4 regions of the Nocardia sp. NPDC056064 genome follow, and region 3 is predicted to be linked to each of the others. Evidence: riboswitches for the same ligand, from Rfam matches in the RefSeq annotation. Region 3 holds a riboswitch; each other region holds the start of a gene.
What was found. Region 3 has a riboswitch for cobalamin ahead of cobN (cobaltochelatase subunit CobN). Riboswitches for the same ligand answer to the same signal wherever they lie in the genome.

Region 1 (3,290 bases), 510 kb from region 3:
ACGTTCATGCCGACCAGTGAACGACACCCCGCCCGGCCCCGCCACCGATCACCGCGGATCCTGTGACCGGAGCCAACCGATCCCGGTCGCCGTGGTGGTGTCGACAGGTGAACGCACAGTCGCGGGCGGGCGGGTTCGTCTCCGGAGACCGATCGGAATCCGGGGACACGAGTACCCTGACGAACGGAAAAGCCTGGTGCGGATCACCGGCCGGTGGGGTCGACGGAGGTAGGGCATGAGCGCGGCGACGGTGGTCGAGGTGACCAAGGGGTCCAAGACGGATCTGGGGGAGCGGCGGTACACGATCCGGCTCGACCTCGCCGAGCCCGCCGGGGCGGTGGACGTGTCGGCGGTGCTGGTGACCGCCGACGGTGTGGTCCGCTCCGACGCCGATTTCGTGTTCTTCAACAATCCCGTCGCGCCGGGGGTGCGGATGGAGTCCGACGCGGTGGTGTCGGTGGATCTGGCGGCGCTCCCGGCCGACATCCACCGGGTCGTGATCGCGGGCAGTACCGAGGCGCAGGGCATCCGGTTCGGTGAGGTGCGCGGTCTGCGGGTCACCGTCGCGGGCGCGGGCGAGTCCATGACCTTCACGCCGCCGGATCTGACGAGCGAGACGGTATTGCAGGCGGTGGCGCTGTACCGGCGGGGCGAGGGGTGGCGGCTCGACGCGATCGGGCAGGGCTACAGCGCGGGGCTCGCGGCCTTCGCGACCGAGCACGGGATCGTCGTCGACGAGGAGCCCGCCGAGGACCCGGCACCTGTGCGGCCCGTCGCGGCGCCCGCGCCTGCGCCGGCGGCACCGCAGGTGGATCTGCGCAAGGTCGACGTGGTCCTCACCAAGGACTCACCCGACCGCCGCGCCAGCATCGACCTGCGCAAGGGTGACCCCGGGTACGTCCTCACCGTCGGTCTCGAATGGGACGGCCGCGGTGCGCATTACGCGCCCGACGGGCAGGTCACCCGCTACGGCACCGGCGATCTGGACGTGTACTTCTTCTGCCGCAACGAGATCACCGGTGACTACGTGGTGATCAGCGGCGAGAAAGGTCATCAGGGCGACCTGGCCGTGTGGCCGTTCCTGCACCACCAGGGCGATTCCCGCGGCCCCGGCGCGAACAACCGGCCCGCCACCGAACAGGTGGTCGTGCGCCCGACCGAGAACGGTGACCTGCTGCTCAACGTCTACCAGTCCGTCGACAACGGCGCCGGCGCCATCGACACCTTCGGCCGTCCCCGGGTGCGCGTGCGTTACGGCCGCCCCGGGCCCGACGGGCTGCCGGGCGCCGACGCCGACCAGATCACCGTGCTGATCGGCAACGGCAAGAACTCCTTCTGGGCCACCGTCGCCCACATCGACGTGCGCGAGGGCATCCTCACCGTCGACGGCACCACCCGCTACAGCCGCGCCTTCAGCGAACGCATGCCCGTGCTCGACACCACCGGCGCCTGGGTCCGTTCGGCCAAGAACGGGCCGGTCGGGCGCAGCAAGGGCAAGAACGGTCTCGGCCTTACCCGGTACGCGGGAACCTGCCCCGATCCTCGCTGATCGGACAATTCGACCAGCCGACCCGACCATCCGGTTTCCGATCTTGGTACAGTCCCCGAGCCGTGGTGTTCGGGAAATCGGTGCGAAACCGATGCGGCCCTCGCCACTGTGATCGGGAGCGACTGATCGATCCGGGCGGCCGATGCCGTCCGGGGCCACTGGGGCATGCCCTGGGAAGGCTGATCCGTCGCGCGCCATCCCGTCAGCCAGGAGACCGGCCACGGCCACGCAGTACCCATTCCACGAGGACCTGGAAGGCCGTCATCTTGACCCCCTCTGTTGTCGCGCGCCTGCGTACCGGCGCGCTGATCGCCTGCGCGATCGTCGTCGCCGGGTGCGGTGCCCCACCCGCACCGGCCACCACCGGCGCGAATGCCGTCACCCGTGCCAACTGCGGCCTCGATGTCGCCGTCGGCTCCCCACCGCAGCGCATCTACGCCGCCTACCAGCCCTCGATCGAGATCGCGCACGCCCTCGGCGTCACCGACCGGCTCGTGCAGACGGCGTTCCTCGATGCGGCCGTGCTGCCCGAATACCGTGACGCGCAGGCGAAGTCGGACTACGTCGAGAAGCTGCCCAGCCGTGACGAACTGCTGGCGAAGAAGCCGGATTTCGTGCTCTCGGGCTACAACGGCGTCTTCGCGGCCTCCGCGCAGAACAGCGTGGGCACCCGCGGCAGCCTGCACGAGCTGGGTGTGCGGACCTGGGTGCTGAGCCCGCTGTGCCCGAGCGCGGACGGACTGGCCGACGAGGCGATCGACCCGAAGACCGTGCGTTTCGACAATGTGTACGCCGACCTGCGTGATCTGGGCGCGCTGTGGGGTGTCGACGAGCGCGCCGAAGAAGTGGTCACACAGCTGACCGCGCGGATCGCGGCGGTGCGCGCCAAGGTCGCCGACGCCGCCCGGCCACGGGTCGCGGTCCTCACGCCCAAGGACGACGGGTCCTACACCGTCGCGGGCGGGATCGACTTCGTCACCCAGATCATCGAGGCGGCGGGCGGGGTGAACGCCTTCGCCGATCTCACCGAGCGCCGCAATGTGCCGATCAGCGCGGAAGCCCTCATCGCCGCCGATCCCGACATCATCCTGACCAGCCAGTGCTGCAAGGCCACCTATACCCGCGCCGACGCGCAGCCGCAGGTCGACAAGATCGTCGGCAACCCGGCGTTCGCGAACCTGACCGCCGTGCGGGCCGGTGCGGTGCACCCGTTCCTGTTCGCGGACCGGGCCGCCGGTGTCCGGATCGCGCACGCGACCGAACTGGTCGCCGAACTGATCCACCCCGAGCTGTTCGGCCGGTGACCCGCACCGCCCGCGGCACCGGCCTGCTCCTGGCCGGTGCCGCGCTCACCGCTGTCTGCGTGGCCTCGGTGCTGATCGGCACGCACCCGCTCGCCCTCGACGACGCGATCGCGGCGTTCACCGACTTCCGTGGCACCGACACCGACCGCATCGTGCGCTACATCCGGATGCCGAGAACGGTGGCGGGCCTGCTCGCGGGGGTGGCGCTCGCGCTGGCCGGCGTGGTGATGCAGGGCCTGACCCGCAACCCACTCGCGGGCCCCGGACTGCTCGGTGTCAACGCCGGTGCCTCGCTGGCCATCGTGCTCGCCATGGGCACGCTGGGCGTGGCCACCACCTCGGGGTTCATCTGGTTCGCCTTCCTCGGCGCCGCGGTGGCCGCCGCGTTCGTCTACACCCTGGGATCGCTGGGCTTCGGTGGGGCGACGCCGGTGAAG
Region 2 (3,290 bases), 830 kb from region 3:
TGACGAAGATCGGGTACTCGAGCTCCGTCGAAGCGGCCAGCAGCTGCTCGATGTCGGCCGAGGGTTCGCTGGACTTCAGCACCGGCAGGCCCGCGGCCCGGGCGGCCTCGATCGCGGTGGCCTTGTTGCCCGCCATCTCGAGGACCTCGGCCGAGGGGCCGATGAAGGTGATGCCCTCGCGCGCGCAGGCCGCGGCCAGATCGGGATTCTCCGACAGGAAGCCGTATCCCGGGTAGATCGCGTCGGCGCCGGCCGACTTGGCCGCCTCGACGATCGCCTCGATCGAGAGGTAGGCCCGCACGGGGTGACCTTCCTCACCGATCTGATACGACTCGGCCGCCTTGAGACGGTGCACGGAGTTGCGATCCTCATACGGGAACACCGCGACCGTTCCGATGCCTAGTTCGTAGGCGGCGCGGAAGGCGCGGATAGCGATCTCGCCGCGATTGGCGACCAAGACTTTCGAGAACATTGGACTACGGTACCCGGCCCGCGAGCGGGGTCCGGCACGCAAGGTGACTTCGCCACAGTCTTCACACCGAACATCCCCCGACCTGCGAAGTCGCGGTAATCGGACCGTCACATCTCACCGCGGGAGTCCCCGGCCCGTGCGGTCGGTGGTGCGGCGGCAACGCGCAGGTCACGCCCCTGTTCGGCACGTCCGGGTGAGCAGCCGGCCCGCGACCCCCTATGCTGGTGGGTGCAGCTGGTTCGCCTGCGCGGTGGAAGAGTCGGAGCCCCGACCTCCCGCGCCGGTGTCGAAGCCCGCCGCCGGTTCCCCGGCGCCGGGTGAAGAGGGAACCCGGTGGGAATCCGGGACTGTCCCGCAGCGGTATGCAGGAACGACCGCCGTCATCACGCACTGGACTTCGTGTCCGGGAAGCGACGGCCAGTAGGTCGGTCGACACACACGACCGGTGCCCGCGAGTCCGAAGACCTGCCGACTGTGCCGGATACGCCGTATCCGGCGGCCACCGCCTCGTGGATCGGGCGCGCGGACCACCCACAGACCGAGACAGACCGTGCCCGCACGGCGTCGACGGTCCGGCGGTTGGCGTCTGCCCGCATGGTGAGGGCCGTCCGTACCGCACTGGAGAAACTTCCGTGACTGTTTCGCACACTCCTTTCACCGCAACGGTTCTCGGTCTGCCCCGGGTGGGCCCGAACCGGGAACTCAAGCGCGCGACCGAGGCCTACTGGGCGGGCCGCGCCGACGCGGACCACCTGCACACCGTCGGCCGGGAACTGCGCCGTGCCCAGCTGCTCGAGCTGCAGGCCGCGGGCCTGGACTCGGTGCCGGTGGGCACCTTCTCCTACTACGACCAGGTGCTCGACACCGCCGTGCTGCTCGGCGCGCTGCCCCCGCGCGTCGCCGGGATCGCCGACCCGCTGGACCGCTACTTCGCAGCCGCGCGCGGCACCGACACCGTCGCCCCGCTCGAGATGACCAAGTGGTTCGACACCAACTACCACTACCTGGTCCCCGAGATCGACGCCGCCACCGTCTTCTCGCTGAACCCCGGCAAGCTCCTCGCCGAGCTGGCCGAGGCGATCGAGCTCGGCGTGGCACCTCGCCCGGTGGTGGTCGGCCCGATCACCTTCCTGAAGCTGGCCAAGTCCGCCGACGGCGCGGCCCTGGACCGGCTGCCGGAGCTGATCGCCCTCTACGCCGACCTGCTCACCCAGCTCGCCGACGCGGGCGCGCAGTGGGTGCAGATCGACGAGCCGGTGCTGGTCACCGACCTCACCGACGCCGAGGTCGCCCTCGTGCGCGACACCTACACCCAGCTCTCGGCGGTGGACCGGCGCCCGGCGATCCTGGTCGCCACCTACTTCGGGCACCCCGACGCCGCCCTGGGCGCGCTGGCAGGCACCGCCGTCGAGGGTGTGGCGGTCGACTTCACCGCGGGCACCCGGGTCGCCGATCTCGCCGCGCTGCCCGCGCTGGCGAACAAGCTGGTGGTGGCGGGCGTGGTCGACGGCCGCAACATCTGGCGCACCGATCTCGACGCCGCGCTGAGCACCCTGGGCACCCTGCTGGGCAGCGCCGGGTCGGTGGCCGTGTCCAGCTCGTCCTCGCTGCTGCACGTGCCGTACTCGCTGACCCCCGAGACCGGGCTCGACGAGCGGCTGCGCTCGTGGCTGGCCTTCGGCGCCGAGAAGGTCGCCGAGGTGCGCGTGCTGGCCACCGCGCTCACCACCGGCACCGACGCCGTGGCCGCCGAACTGGCCGCCGCGCGCGACGCCGCCGAGTCGCGGCGCACCGATCCGCGCCTGCACGTCGAGCAGGTCAGGGCCCGCCTGGCCGCGCTCGACGAGAGCGACCTGAACCGCCTGCCCGCCGACGAGCGCCGCGCCCTGCAGCGCGAGCACCTCGACCTGCCGGTGCTGCCGACCACCACCATCGGCTCCTACCCGCAGACCTCGGCCATCCGCCTGGCCCGCGCCGCGCTGCGCAAGGGCGAGATCGACGAGGCCGAGTACGTGCGCCGGATGCAGGCCGAGATCGCCGAGGTGATCACCCTGCAGGAGAAGCTGGGCCTGGACGTGCTGGTGCACGGCGAGCCCGAGCGCAACGACATGGTGCAGTACTTCGCCGAGCTGCTCGACGGCTTCGCCGCCACCGAGAACGGCTGGGTGCAGTCCTACGGCACCCGCTGCGTGCGTCCGCCGATCCTGTTCGGTGACGTCTCGCGTCCCGAGCCGATGACGCTGTCGTGGATCGGTTACGCCCAGTCGCTGACCACCAAGCCGGTCAAGGGCATGCTCACCGGTCCGGTCACCATCCTGGCCTGGTCGTTCGTGCGCGACGACCAGCCGCTGGGCGAGTCGGCCCGCCAGGTGGCCCTCGCCATCCGCGACGAGACGGTGGACCTGGAGGCCCAGGGCACCCGGGTGATCCAGGTCGACGAGCCCGCCCTGCGCGAGCTGCTGCCGCTGCGCGCGGCCGACCAGCCCGCCTACCTGCAGTGGTCGGTGGACTCGTTCCGCCTGGCCACCGCCGGTGTCGCCGACACCACCCAGGTGCACACCCACCTGTGCTACTCGGAGTTCGGTGAGGTCATCTCGGCCATCGCGGGCCTGGACGCCGATGTCACCTCGATCGAGGCGGCGCGCTCGCACATGGAGGTCCTCGACGACCTGAACGCGGCGGGCTTCGCGCTCGGCGTCGGCCCGGGCGTCTACGACATCCACTCCCCGCGCGTGCCCTCGGTCGAGGAGATCACCACGTCGCTGGCGGCGGCGCTGAAAGCCGTTCCCGCCGAGCGTCTCTGGGTCAACCCGGACTG
Region 3 (3,290 bases):
CGACGTGCAGCAGCATGTCGTCGAAGACGTCCTCTTCGGGGCGTTCGGCCAGGCCGAGGTCGTGGTCCATCTTGGCCGCGCGCATGAGCGTCCAGATCTGCTGGCGGATGGCGGGCAGTTTGGCCGGGTCCAGGGCGGAGATGTTGGCGTGCTCGTCGAGCAGTTGCTCGAGGCGGGAGATGTCGCCGTAGCTCTCGGCGCGCGCCATCGGCGGGATCAGGTGGTCGACCAGGGTGGCGTGGGCGCGGCGCTTGGCCTGGGTGCCCTCGCCCGGGTCGTTGACCAGGAACGGGTAGATCAGCGGCAGGTCGCCCAGGGCGGCGTCGGTGCCGCAGGAGGCGGACATGCCCAGGGTCTTGCCGGGCAGCCATTCCAGGTTGCCGTGCTTGCCGAGGTGGACCATCGCGTCGGCGGCGAAACCGTCGGGCGCGGACAGCCAGCGGTAGGCGGCCAGGTAGTGGTGGCTGGGCGGCAGGTCGGGGTCGTGGTAGATGGCGACCGGGTTCTCGCCGAAGCCGCGGGGCGGCTGCACCATGAGCACCACATTGCCGAAACGCAGGGCGGCGATGACGATCTCGCCGTCCTTGTCGGCCGAGCGGTCGACGTAGAGTTCGCCGGGCGGCGGGCCCCAGGCTTCGACCACGGCCTCACGCAGATCCTCGGGCAGCGAGTCGAACCAGCGGGTGTAGGTGGCGGCGCCGATGCGGATCGGGTTGCCCTCGAGCTGTTCGGCCGAGAGCCAGTCGGGGTCCTGGCCGCCCGCGGCGATCAGGGCGTGGATGAGCGCGTCACCGTCGGCCTGCTCCAGGCCGGGGATCTCGCCGGGTTCGCCGAGGTCGTAGCCCGCGGCGCGCAGTTCGGTGAGCAGGCGGATGGCCGAGGCGGGGGTGTCGAGGCCGACGGCGTTGCCGATGCGGGCGTGCTTGGTCGGGTACGCGGAGAGCATGATCGCGATCCGCTTGTCGGCGGCCGGGATGTGGCGCAGGCGCGCGTGGCGCACCGCGATACCGGCCACCCGGGCCGCGCGTTCGGCGTCGGGCACGTAGGTGGACAGGCCGTCGGCGTCGAATTCCTTGAACGAGAACGGGACCGTGATGATGCGGCCGTCGAACTCCGGCACCGCCACCTGGGTGGCCACGTCGAGGGGCGAGAGGCCGTCGTCGTTGTCCTCCCACTGGGCGCGGCCGCTGGTCAGGCACAGGCCCTGCAGGATCGGCACGTCCAGGGCGGCCAGCGCGGCCACGTCCCAGGCTTCGTCGTCGCCACCGGCCGAGGCGGTGGCGGGCTTGCTGCCGCCCGCGGCGAGCACGGTGACCACCAGCGCGTCGGCGCGGCCGAGCAGTTCGAGCAGTTCCGGTTCGGCGGTGCGCAGCGAGGCGCAGTAGACCGGCAGCGCGCGGGCGCCCTTGGCCTCGATGGCCGTGCACAGCGCGTCGATGTAGCCGGTGTTGCCCGCCAGGTGCTGGGCGCGGTAGTAGACCACCGCGACGGTCGGGGCGTGCGGTTCCAGGATGCGGGCCGAGCGCTCGAGCTCGCCCCAGCTGGGCAGCTGCACCGGCGGTTCGAAGCCGTGGCCGGTGAGCAGCACCGTGTCGGACAGGAAGTGGTGCAGCTGACGCAGGTTCTCCGCGCCACCGGCGGCGAGGTAGTTGTGCGCGTCCGCGGCCACGCCCACCGGCACGGTGGAGCATTCCATCAGTTCGGCGTCGGGGGCGATCTCGCCGCCGAGGGCCACCATCGGCACCCCGCTGGCCCGGATCGCGTCCAGACCCTCCTCCCAGGCGCGTTTGCCGCCGAGGATGCGCACGATCACCAGGTCGGCGCCGTCGAGCAGCTCCGGCAGGTCCGCCACGAGCAGCCGGGCGGGGTTGCCCCACCGGTACTCGGCGCCGCTCGCGCGCGCGCTCAGCAGGTCGGTGTCGGAGGTGGACAGCAGCAGGATCACAGGGTGAGACCTTCCTCGGGTGACGCGCCCAACGGGGTGGTTGTCGTGTGCTCGCCGGAGAGGGTCTGGCTGTTCACAGTGGCGCGACCGCACCGGATTTCCACCGGTTTCCTCGACGCCCGCCGAGCATGACGATGGTAACGGCCCCACCGCCGCCACAACTTTCCAGCCCGCGTCCGGTCCCCGGACGACCGATCAGGGGGTGGGGCGTGCGGCGGTGTCCCCGGCGGCCACGGCGGCGGCGACCTCGTCCAGGGCCCGGCGGATCATCGTCGCGTAGTCGTCGTCGGCGAGGACGTCGACGTGGGCGCGCGCGGCGTCGAGATGGTGGCCGGCGGCGGGGAAGGCACCGAGGCGGCGGAAGTTGTCGGCCAGGTTGAGGTGCAGCGACGGGTAGAACCCCGCGACCCGCAGACCCGCGTGGTGTTCGGTGAGCCGGGCGTCGGTCAGGGTGTCGGCGGCGTCGAGGGCGCGGATGTCCCAGGCGAGGGCCTCGGCCGGATGGTCGTGGAGGTCGGCGAGGTAGTGGGCGAGGGTGCAGCGGTGCAGGGGGTCGCCCGCCGCGCCGATCTCGGACCACAGGGCGACCAGGGTGGCGCGGGCGGAATCGGTGTCGCCCGAACGGGATTCGGTCACCGCGGCGGTGATCCGGGTCATCACGGGGTCGGTGGTGGGGGTGGTCATGGAGTTCCTTTCGGCAGGACTGTGCGACGTCGGCTAGTGGGTTGCCGGGTCGGCGGATTCGGGGCGGCGGGGCATCGCCAGGGTGAGCAGGGTGCCGTCGTCGGCGGAGCGGACGCGGACCGGCTGGTCGGGGGCGATGAGGTCGAGCATGAGGTCGGGGCCGACCGCGCCCGCCACCGCCGGATAGAGGGTGGTCACGGCGAAGTGGATGGTCATGGTCGGGCCGGTGACGGTGGCGGTGAGGGTGTGGGCGAACTCCCCGTCGGTGAGCCGGAGGTTGCCCGGGATCGCTTCGAGCGTCACCGTGGCGGCCTGTACCGATTCGAGCACGCCCAGCAGCGCGGATCGCCGCACCACCACGCGCACCCGGACCGGGGGTAGCGCCGCCAGCATCGCCCGGTAGTCGGGGAATTCCTCGGCCGAGGACCGGCACCGGCGCTCGGATTCGGGACCGATCCGGTTCGCCCGCGCGATGTTCCGATCCCCTGCGCCGCCGTGTTCCGGTCCGCCGGTGTCGGCCGTGACAGGTGCGTCGCCCGTGGTGCAGAGCAGACCGGCGGCGTCGGGGCGCAGGACGACGGTGGGCCGGCGGCGCAGCCAGGACACCGTGTCCCGCAGGTCCGCGGCGTCGACGGTGATCGCCCAGGGCGCGGTGGGGGCC
Region 4 (3,290 bases), 960 kb from region 3:
TGACTCGCACCCCGCAGTTGTCGAGGGTGAACGGGTAGCTGGTCCGGCCGGGCAGGCTCGTCGTCGGGTCGGTGCGGGAGGCGGTGGAGTCGGTGCCGCCGCACGCGGTAGCGGCCACCAGGCAGCAGGCCGTGGCCAGCGCGGCCGGCAGCCGGCGGGATCGAGCCGTCGAATTCACGCGGGAGACCATGGTCGGTGGACCTCGTTCCGGACGGCCGGCGTGCTGTGCCGGGTGGTGGCGGACGCGGGCCGGGCGGCCTCGCGCAGCGGAATCGGCGGGCGGACGCACTGCGCGCCGGAGGACTGCACCCAGCCGTGCTCGGTGCTGGTGTGGCCGAGGACGGCGGGCTGGGCGAGGTGGGCTCGCTGCGCCCGCACGGCCGCGCGGGCGGCGTCGAGTTCGGGTGCGACGGCGTCGGTGCCCCGGGCCAGCGCCCCGGCCAGGATGCCGACCTCGGTAACCTTCTCCGCGCCAAAGGCCAGCCATGAGCGCAACCGCTCGTCGAGGGTGGCCTCCGGGGCCAGCGAGTACGGAACGTGCAGCAGCGAACACGAACTCGACACCGCCACCGATCCCGCGCTGCCCAGCAGCGAGCCCAGGGTGCTCAGCGCGGCGTCGAGATCGGTGCGCCAGAAGCCGCGGCCGTCGACCACCCCGGCCACCAGCAGTTTGCGCGTGAGCGCGGGCACCGAGGCCACCGCCTCGAGGGTCGTGCCCGCGGTGAAATCCAGTGCGACACCGTCGATGCCCATGTCGGCCAGTGCGGCCAGGGTGGCGCCGGGCGGCCCGAAGGGCACGGCCACGAGCAGCGCGGGTCTGCGGGAGGTACTGGCCAGGGCGGCGTAGGTGGTGCGCAGGTGGGCGATCTCGCGTGCGGTGAGCTCGGTGGCCAGGATCGGCTCGTCGAGCTGGACCCAGCTCGCGCCCGCGTCGGCCAGGGCGGAAAGGAGTTCCCGGTAGCGGGGGACCAGCTCGGGCAGCCGGTCGAGGGCCGCGCCCCGCGCGTGGCGCGAGAGTTTCAGGAAGGTCAGCGGGCCGATCACCACGGGCCGGGCGGGGACGCCGAGCTCGACGGCCTCGGCCAGCTCGGCCAGGAGCGCGTCCGCGTGCAGGGTGAACCGCGTCTCGGCGTCGATCTCCGGGACGAGGTGGTGGTAGCCGGTGCCGAACCACGGCGCCTGGTCGAGCGGGGCGACGGTGGCGGTGCCGCGCGCGGCGGCGAAATAGCGGTCGAGGGGGTCGGCGATGCCGAGCACCCGCGCCGGGAGCGCGCCGAAGAGGGCGGCGGTGTCGAGCATCTGATCGTGGTAGGAGAAGGTGCCGACCGGGATCGAGTCCAGGCCCGCCGCGGCCAGCACGCTCAGGTGGGCCAGGCGCAGCTCGCGCGCGGCGCTGTCGAGGCGGTCGGCGTCGATGAGGCCGGCCAGATAGTCCTCGACGGCCTGCCGCAGTTCCCGGTTCGGCCCGATCCGGGGCAGGCCGAGAACGGTCGCGGTGAACGGAGTGGGCGGGACTGCCACGGTCATCGTCTCCAGTGCGGTGCGGACGGCCGCCGGCCTGTCGGGCGGCGTCGTCCACCGAGCACCGGGAGCGACGCGAGGTCGCACGGGTCGGAGAAGCGGTCGCGCGCCCGGTCCACGAGGCGGTGGCCGCCGGACACGGCGTGTCCGGCACAGCGGGCAGGTCTTCGGACTCGCGGGCACCGGCCTGATTCGGCCGACCTACTGGCCGTCGCTTCCCGGGCGGGGTGCCCAGTGCGTGATGACGGCGGTCGTTCCTGCTCACCGCTGCGGGACAGTCCCGGATTCCCACCGGGTTCCCTCTGGCCGGCGGCCGGAGGTCCGGCACACCGGTTTCGACACGTCCACCGCGGGAGGTCGGACCGTCCCGGGCTGGTGAGCGTGAACCAGCTGCGCGCTCATGATAGTCCCGCCTCGACCGGGCCCGTGGGGTATCCCGGCCCGGGCGGCCGGTCGCCGGGCACGGCACCGTATGCTGTCCCGGCAGCTGGTTCGCCGGTGGCGAGGACGACGGGAGCCCCCGCGCCGCCGCCGGTGTCGACACCTGACGCAACGGGACCGTTGCGCGGTGAAGAGGGAACCCGGTGGAATTCCGGGACTGTCCCGCAGCGGTGAGCAGGAACGAAAGCCGTCATTCGCACTGGACCCATGTCCGGGAAGCGACGGCCGGTAGGTCGGCGCCCAGGGGCTCCGGTGCCCGCGAGTCCGAAGACCTGCCGCTGTGCCGGGCGCGCCGCGTCCGGTGGTCGTCGCCTCGTGGATCGGGCGCACCGCCGATCGAATCCCCGTGGGGTGCCGGGTCGGCGTGCGCGCGAAAAGGGTGGCGGCTGTTCGCCTGCAAGCCAAGGGAGTTCCGCTGTGGTCGCCTCCACCAGTGCCCAGTCCGTCAATACCCAGTCTCTCGGTGAGCTCGATCCCGAGTTGGCCGCCGCGATGGCGGGCGAGCTCGCCCGCGAGCGCGACACCCTCGAGATGATCGCTTCGGAGAACTTCGTGCCCCGCGCGGTCCTGCAGGCGCAGGGTTCCGTGTTGACCAACAAGTACGCCGAGGGCTACCCCGGCCGCCGCTACTACGGTGGCTGCGAAGCCGTGGATGTGGTCGAGACGCTGGCTCGTGATCGGGCCAAGGAACTGTTCGGTGCCGAGTTCGCCAATGTCCAGCCGCATTCGGGGGCCCAGGCCAACGTGGCGGTGTTGATGGCGTTGATGAACCCGGGGGAGACCCTGCTGGGTCTGGATCTGGCCCACGGTGGTCATCTGACCCACGGGATGCGCCTGAATTTCTCGGGCAAGCTTTATGACGTGCATTCCTACGGTGTGTCCAAGGAAGATCACCGTATCGACATGGACGAGGTGCGTGACATCGCGCTCAAGTCGAAGCCGAAGGTGATCGTGGCCGGCTGGTCGGCCTACCCGCGTCACCAGGATTTCGCGAAGTTCCGTGAGATCGCCGACGAGGTCGGTGCCTACCTGTGGGTCGACATGGCGCACTTCGCCGGTCTGGTCGCCGCGGGTCTGCACCCCTCGCCGGTGCCGTATGCCGACGTGGTGTCCTCCACCGTGCACAAGACCCTCGGCGGCCCGCGTTCGGGGTTGATTCTGGCCAAGCAGGAGTTCGCGAAGAAGCTGAACTCGGCGGTGTTCCCGGGTCAGCAGGGTGGCCCGTTGATGCATGTGATCGCGGCGAAGGCGGCGGCGTTCAAGATCGCCGCGTCGGAGGAGTTCAAGGATCGTCAGCAGCGCACGCTGTCGGGTTCGCGGATCCTGGC

Region 1: another riboswitch for cobalamin. It lies ahead of ACFC06_RS03145 (ABC transporter substrate-binding protein); the one in region 3 lies ahead of cobN (cobaltochelatase subunit CobN).
Region 2: another riboswitch for cobalamin. It lies ahead of metE (5-methyltetrahydropteroyltriglutamate--homocysteine S-methyltransferase); the one in region 3 lies ahead of cobN (cobaltochelatase subunit CobN).
Region 4: another riboswitch for cobalamin. It lies ahead of ACFC06_RS01220 (hypothetical protein); the one in region 3 lies ahead of cobN (cobaltochelatase subunit CobN).

Annotation. Positions count from the first base shown of each region.
Region 1 is NZ_JBHJWO010000001.1:697,041-700,330, forward strand. Features, by position in the region: gene ACFC06_RS03135 (glucosyl-3-phosphoglycerate synthase) at 1-8, opposite strand, end outside; gene ACFC06_RS03140 (TerD family protein) at 236-1,549, shown strand; cobalamin riboswitch at 1,577-1,787, shown strand; gene ACFC06_RS03145 (ABC transporter substrate-binding protein) at 1,816-2,853, shown strand; gene ACFC06_RS03150 (FecCD family ABC transporter permease) at 2,850-3,290, shown strand, end outside.
Region 2 is NZ_JBHJWO010000001.1:2,035,220-2,038,509, forward strand. Features, by position in the region: gene ACFC06_RS09355 (pyruvate carboxylase) at 1-472, opposite strand, end outside; cobalamin riboswitch at 756-960, shown strand; gene metE (5-methyltetrahydropteroyltriglutamate--homocysteine S-methyltransferase) at 1,105-3,290, shown strand, end outside.
Region 3 is NZ_JBHJWO010000001.1:1,203,597-1,206,886, forward strand. Features, by position in the region: gene cobN (cobaltochelatase subunit CobN) at 1-1,945, opposite strand, end outside; cobalamin riboswitch at 1,984-2,111, opposite strand; gene ACFC06_RS05515 (hypothetical protein) at 2,141-2,629, opposite strand; gene ACFC06_RS05520 (MerR family transcriptional regulator) at 2,663-3,290, opposite strand, start outside.
Region 4 is NZ_JBHJWO010000001.1:243,646-246,935, forward strand. Features, by position in the region: gene ACFC06_RS01215 (ABC transporter substrate-binding protein) at 1-178, opposite strand, end outside; gene ACFC06_RS01220 (hypothetical protein) at 175-1,527, opposite strand; cobalamin riboswitch at 1,683-1,825, opposite strand; cobalamin riboswitch at 2,058-2,257, shown strand; gene glyA (serine hydroxymethyltransferase) at 2,380-3,290, shown strand, end outside.